One region of the Methylotenera sp. N17 genome, then DNA from elsewhere that is predicted to be linked to it. Evidence: predicted binding sites of a transcription regulator. Region 1 holds the regulator's gene; each other region holds the start of a gene.
The links. Region 1 encodes sigma-54, which starts transcription at its own class of promoters, with help from an activator protein. Its sites were predicted from a motif close to TGGCACNNTTCCTGCT; they were not measured.
Positions count from the first base shown of each region.

Region 2: FG11_RS07115 (ammonium transporter) is a predicted target of sigma-54. The motif match lies at 1,020-1,035, and genes of this name have one in related genera.
Region 3: FG11_RS00615 (ANTAR domain-containing response regulator) is a predicted target of sigma-54. The motif match lies at 1,163-1,178, and genes of this name have one in related genera.

Region 1 is NZ_JUGE01000001.1:2,719,308-2,721,584, forward strand. Features, by position in the region: gene hpf (ribosome hibernation-promoting factor, HPF/YfiA family) at 1-73, opposite strand, end outside; gene FG11_RS12990 (RNA polymerase factor sigma-54) at 246-1,790, opposite strand; gene lptB (LPS export ABC transporter ATP-binding protein) at 1,805-2,277, opposite strand, start outside.
Region 2 is NZ_JUGE01000001.1:1,473,702-1,475,978, forward strand. Features, by position in the region: gene FG11_RS07115 (ammonium transporter) at 1-973, opposite strand, end outside; gene FG11_RS07120 (DoxX family protein) at 1,138-1,503, shown strand; gene rlmD (23S rRNA (uracil(1939)-C(5))-methyltransferase RlmD) at 1,576-2,277, opposite strand, start outside.
Region 3 is NZ_JUGE01000001.1:104,705-106,981, reverse strand. Features, by position in the region: gene FG11_RS00625 (carbon starvation CstA family protein) at 1-861, opposite strand, end outside; gene FG11_RS00615 (ANTAR domain-containing response regulator) at 1,190-1,768, shown strand; gene FG11_RS00610 (CmpA/NrtA family ABC transporter substrate-binding protein) at 1,968-2,277, shown strand, end outside.

The DNA of each region.
Region 1 (2,277 bases):
TGAGTTTACTTTGCACGTACTCACGTAACGCAGGTGTAATTTCTAAGTGATGCCCAGTTAATTGTAAATTCATGACTTGCTCCTTTTTGAAATTGCTCCAAGAAGAAAAAGCATCTCGGAACAATTTCAGTTTACTACTTTGGCGTTGGCTTGCAACTATCCAATTGCACTATTCGGTAAGAAAATTTCCTGTATGGGAATTTAGTTGAGGGAAACTTGCGCTAAATCAAATCGTTAGCGTGACCCTACAGTGATTTCCTCAAATTTGCAGGCGGGATATTGAGCGATTCACGATATTTGGCAATGGTACGGCGTGCCACCACAATGCCTTGGTTGGCCAGCGTATCCGTAATTTGATTGTCGGAAAGCGGTTTTCTGGGGTTTTCTTCGGCCACCATTTGTTTAATCAACGCACGAATCGCAGTGGCAGAACACGTGCCGCCCACATCAGTCGCTACCGAGCTACCAAAGAAATATTTAAGCTCATATACACCACGTGGAGTGAGCATATACTTATGCGTAGTCACGCGTGAAATGGTGGATTCATGCAATTCTAACTCTTCTGCAATCTCGCGCAGCACCAATGGGCGCATGGCAATATCCCCATGCTCAAAAAAGTTACGTTGCCTATCTACAATGGCTTGCGAAACGCGCAAAATAGTAGAGAAGCGCTGCTGAATGTTTTTAATCATCCATTTGGCTTCTTGCATTTGGCTCTGTAAATATTGCCCGGAATTTTCGCGGTTGCGTTTTAAAATATCCGCATATAGTTGGTTAATACGTAATTTTGGAATAACGCCATCATTCAGTGTGGCGACCCAAATGCCTTTGATCTTCTTCACAATCACATCATGTTGAATGTAATGATCGTGCGACAAAGTGACAAATTGGCTACCCGGTTTTGGGTTTTGTTGTTTGATAAGCGTCTGCGCGCCTTTCAAGGTGGCTTCATCGCAGCTAAGCAGTTTGCGCAGCTTGCCAAAATCTTTGTTAGCCAATACCGGTAAATGGTCTTGAATAATGGCGATGGCTTGTTTCAGGTAGGGCGTGTCTGTATCTAGTGCATTGAGTTGCAAATACAGGCACTCTTGCAAGTTACGTGCGCCTACGCCAATTGGATCCAGATTTTGAATCAGCTTGAGTACAGTTTCAAGCTCAAGCATATCAATTTCAAGCTCGAGCGGCAGGCTATCTGCCAGCTCATCTAACGACTGCTCAAAGTAACCATCATCATTGATACAATCAATCATAATAGAGACCAGCGTTTGGTCACGTTCAGACAGCGGTACTAATTTCAGTTGACCCACAAGGTGATCGCGCAGGCTGATGCTAACGGTGTCTTGTCTGGTAAAGTCGCCGTCATCATCGTCCGAATTGTTTTGGCGTCCACCTTCATCCCAGTTGCTAGTGCTGCCGTACTCATCAAACTCATCTTCAAACTCAGGTGCTGAGAACTCTTCTGAAGTGGGCGCTAACTCATCGTCACGTTCAGCCGTGCTCTCAGCAGGCGCGCTAATTTCAGAGGTAGTGGCGTTATCAAATACATTGGCATCTGGCTCTTGCTCAGAAGCTTCGCTAGAGGCCTGGCTGTTATCAGTGCTGGGGGCTTCTGCACTGCCGCCACCATCGTCATCACCATCGACTAACTCCAACAATGGGTTGTCTTGTAAGATGGTTTCTAGCTCTTGGTTGAGCTCCAGTGTAGACAGCTGCAATAACCGGATGGATTGTTGCAACTGCGGGGTGAGCGCTAAGTTTTGAGAGATGCGGAGTTGTAAGTTTTGTTTCATAGCATTCAAAGTGGTTAAAGTCTAAAGTCCCGGCCTAAATACACTTCGCGTACGGCTTCATCTTTTACAATTTCATCTGGGCTACCTGAGGCAAATACAGTCCCATCGTTCACAATATAGGCACGATCACAAATGCCTAAAGTCTCACGCACATTGTGGTCTGTAATGAGAATGCCAATATTTTTACTGCTTAAAAAGCGGATAATTTTCTGAATATCCAGTACCGCAATCGGGTCAATCCCGGCAAATGGTTCATCTAACAAAATAAAGCTTGGGTTGGTGGCTAGGCAACGTGCAATTTCTACACGTCTGCGTTCACCGCCAGACAAGCTGACGGCCATACTGTTGCGAATATGCACAATATGCAGTTCTTGCAATAGAGATTCTAATTGTGCCTCGCGCTCTTCTTCCGTCAGGTCTTGCAACTCAAGCACCGCCATGATGTTCTCAGTGACGGTCATTTTTCTGAAAATAGAAGGTTCTTGCG
Region 2 (2,277 bases), 1.2 Mb from region 1:
CTAATAGCATTACCCCTAACACAGACAACACGCCGCCAATTGCGCCGGTGAGCACAGCATAGGGAAGCGCCATACTGGCACAACCGGCAGTTATCGACACCAAGCCTGCAATACTGCCATTGACGGCGTTTGTCATCAGTGCTGGCTTGCGCATCACATAGCTAATCAGCAATGCCCCTACTGCACCCGCTGCACCTGCCATGTGCGTGTTCAATAAAATATGCCCAAGATTTGTGCCTGCCGTGAGTGTACTGCCCCCATTAAAACCAAACCAGCCAAACCACAACAAGAAGCCACCAATCGTGACATAGCCCAAATTATGGCCTGGCAAATCCCGCACCTCTCCATTGGCACCAAAGCGTCCTAAGCGCGGGCCAAGCAACATAATCGCAGCCAATGCACACCAACCACCCACAGAATGCACAACAGTGGAGCCTGCAAAATCAATGAACCCCATTTGTTTTAACCAGCCATGATCATTCCATGCCCAGCCGCCATAAATAGGGTAGATCAGCGCGGACATACCACATGTGCCAATCAAATACGCCACATAATTAGTACGCTCTGCCATGGCACCACTTACAATCGTAGCGGCCGTAGCGGCAAACATTATCTGAAAAAACAATAAGTTAAAGTCCCAATCCGGGGCTCTGGCCAAACCAAATAAATCTGTGCCAACCCAACCTGTGGGGCTGCTGCCAAACATCAGACCATACCCCACCAGCCAAAATAGTAATGAGCCTACACACAAATCCATGTAGTTTTTCATCATCACATTCACCGTATTTTTTGCGCGCGCCATACCGGATTCCAGCAACGCAAATCCGGCCTGCATCAAAAATACCATGGCCCCTGCAATCACCACCCATAGGGTATGAATCACTTTGGCATCCACGGTTTCAGCAACGCTCATCAGAGGAAACAACACACAAACCGCACTTAGCATCAGGGCTAATTTTTTAGATAATGGCATAGGCTCTTCTCAAGATGTATTCATGATTGAAATATCAATCTGCTACAGCAATAAGCGCGCCAACTATCAGCGCACTAGCCACATGGGCGGCCATATGACAAACCAAAACAGTTCACGTATGATGGCTTTGCAATTTTCTATGACAACAAGAGAGGAAGAAGCATATGAACGGAATCATCCAGTTAATAGGTAGAGTGATGTTGGCATTGATTTTTATACTCGCCGGCGTCGGCAAGATTTCAGACCCGGCAGGCACCGCCGGTTATATGCAAGCCATGGGTGTGCCAACCGTGTTGTTATGGCCGACTATCGCGCTAGAACTGCTGGGCGGCTTGGCGATTGCTGTTGGCTTTAAAACCAAATACGCAGCGTTTGCGTTAGCTGGATTCTCGGTAATCGCTGCCGTTATTTTCCACAGCAATTTCGGCGATCAAATACAAACCGTCTTGTTCTTGAAAAATATTGCCATGGCCGGTGGCTTGCTACTGCTAGCAGTGAGTGGAAAAACAGCCTACAGCATAGATAAGTAGCAATACGTTAATCTAACTGACAGTAAGCAAAAGGCGATGCACCTGCATCGCCTTTTTTACACCCCGCTTGTATTAAGCATCTTTGAGCGTAAACAGCGCAATAGACTCCACATGTGCAGTGTGGGGGAACATATTGATAACCCCTGCCGCAGCCAAGGTATAACCCTTTTCATTGACTAGCACACCTGCATCGCGCGCCAGTGTGGCCGGATTACATGACACATAGACAATACGCTTAGGTGCATTGTCAGCCGTGATTGCTTTGACCAACTCAAACGCACCATCGCGCGGTGGATCCACCAGCCATTTATCAAAACGGCCTAGCTCGGTCAAACTAGCTTCGGTCATTTTGAATAAATCAGCCACGCCAAACTTCACATATTTAATTTGATTTAACTGTGCACTCTCGTTAGCACGCTCAACCAAATTAGCCAACCCTTCCAAGCCCAATACCTGTGCACCACTACGCGCAATGGGCAAGGTAAAATTGCCAATACCACAGAAGAAATCTGCGATTTTTTCATCGGCCTGTGGTGATAACAACTGCACAGCGCGACGTATCATCACTTGGTTGATTTGCGGGTTGACCTGCGTAAATTCGTTAGGCTTAAACGGATAAGTCAGGCCAAACTCTGGCAGACTATATTGCAGCTGTGCACCAAAGCCATTGCTTGCATGCGCCTCTAATTGAGTCGCATTAGGATAAAATGGCATGATGGTGTCCGGGCCTTTGGTTTGCGTCCACATCTGCACTTGGTGCGTATCTGCAAAAAC
Region 3 (2,277 bases), 2.6 Mb from region 1:
CAACTTCATAAAGGTAGAGAGATAATCACGCGGGGCTAACAACAACCACACCGGCAATACCGCGGCAGCAAAGCCGTACACAATAATGGCGTAGGCCAATGGCAAGCCATCATGATCAAACCACACCCGCAGCGTCTCATGATGATCGACCCAGCCACCTGCGAGTACAGAAAACAACAGCAGCGCAACACCAATGGCGGATGCCTCAAGCACGCGTCCCGGACGGATATGACGCATATACACACCTACCAGCATGGCAATGGGGATCGTTGCCGCCACGGTAGACGTTGCCCACGGGCTATGTTTCATGGCATTGACCACCACCAAGCCCAACACGGCAATCAAAATGATCATGATCATAAATGTGCCTACCAGCGCGGCAGAGCCTCCTACCACACCAATCTCATCACGTGCCATTTGGCCTAAGCTACGACCATTGCGACGCATGGAGAGAAACAAGGTCACCATATCCTGCACTGCACCACCCAATACCGCGCCTACTAAAATCCACAACGTACCCGGTAAGTAACCAAACTGTGCCGCTAAAGTGGGGCCTACCAATGGGCCGGGGCCAGCAATGGCGGCGAAGTGATGTCCGAACACAATCCACTTATTCGTAGGAATAAAATCACGCCCATTATCCAGACGCTCTGCAGGTGTGGCACGTGTTTCATCGATTACCAGTACTTTGGCGGCAATCCATGCGGCATAAAAACGATAAGCAATGGCATAGATACACAAAGCAGCGGTTATCAACCACAACGCATTAATGGTTTCACCACGATATGTAGCAATGGTGCTCATGGCATAAGCACCCAACACTGCCACCAACCCCCACATGATTTTTTTATTGATCGACATGATGCACTTTTAATGATGTATGAATAAGCATCACAGTATAAATCACGACATACCAAAGATGAACACTGCTGATAGAACGCAAACATCACATGCTGTGTTTCGCTGGCTGACAACTATACCTTTGCCTGCGTTAAGTGACTGCTTGAACATTCAAACTCAGGAAATTGCAGGTTTACATATGATAGATTTGGTGCACACGCACCGCGATTGTGCAGGAATGAATTTCATAAAACTGAATAACGCCCCTTAACATCATTAAACAAGTCATTTAAAATCAAACAGTTAAAAATACTTAATTTATTGGCACAACCTTTGCTAAAGCTCAACCATGTTAAAGGTATTGATTGTGGACAATGATTTATCGCGTAGCAAACCATTGAAGCAATCATTGATAGAAAATGGGTTTGATGTGATTGCACATGTGGAGGATGGAGTAAACCTACATGATGTGTGTTGTGAAATGTCACCCGATATTGTCATTATCGATACCGAGTCGCCCAACCGAGATACGCTAGAAAACATTTGTGTGTTGTCGCAACACAACCCCAGACCGGTGGTCATGTTTACGCATGATGGTGACAAACAAAAGATTAAAGCCGCAACGCAAGCAGGTGTATGTGCTTACGTAGTAGGAACGATTCCGAGTGAAAGGTTAACGCCAGTGATTGATGCAGCAGTTGCCAGGTTTGAAGAAACAAAGCAGCTTAAAGAAGAGTTGAGTGTCGCCAATTTGAAGCTTGAAGAGCGCAAATTGGTAGAGCGGGCAAAAGGCATTTTGATGCGTCAACGTAATTTGGATGAAGAAGATGCTTACGCGATGTTGCGTGAGATGGCAATGAAACGAAATATGAAGCTGGCGGATTTATCTAACCAGTTGATTGAAGCAGCAAAAATGTTGATTGTGTAGTCAGTACACACTAACAGTTAGTATTAGAGACAACCCATAGCAGCCTCCAACGGCGGAACGTTGCTAGTTAAAACAGAGTACCAAAGTCGGTAGTTCTGTTGCAGTAAATTAAAGACAAAGGCGTCTTACCAGCAAGATTTATCTTGCCCGGTAGACGCCTTTTTTATTGTTTATTTTTTATGTGAATGAAGGAGTTTTAATGCGTAATTCAGAGTTGGATAACACACCGTTGAGTGACCCCTTGCCAACCAATACGGCTGAATCCGGCATCAATGCTAGCCGCCGTAACTTTTTTAAACATGCTGTAGCAGGGACACTAGGAGCAGCCGCGATGATGAATATTGTTCCACCTTCAGTCAGCACCAATGCATGGGCAGCAGGTAGCGATGAGCCAGAATTAAAAGAAGTCAAAATCGGTTTTATTCCACTGACAGATTGCGCACCGATTGTGGTTGCTGCTGAAATGGGCTTTGATAAAAAATACGGCATCAAAATTCTGCCTTCCAAAG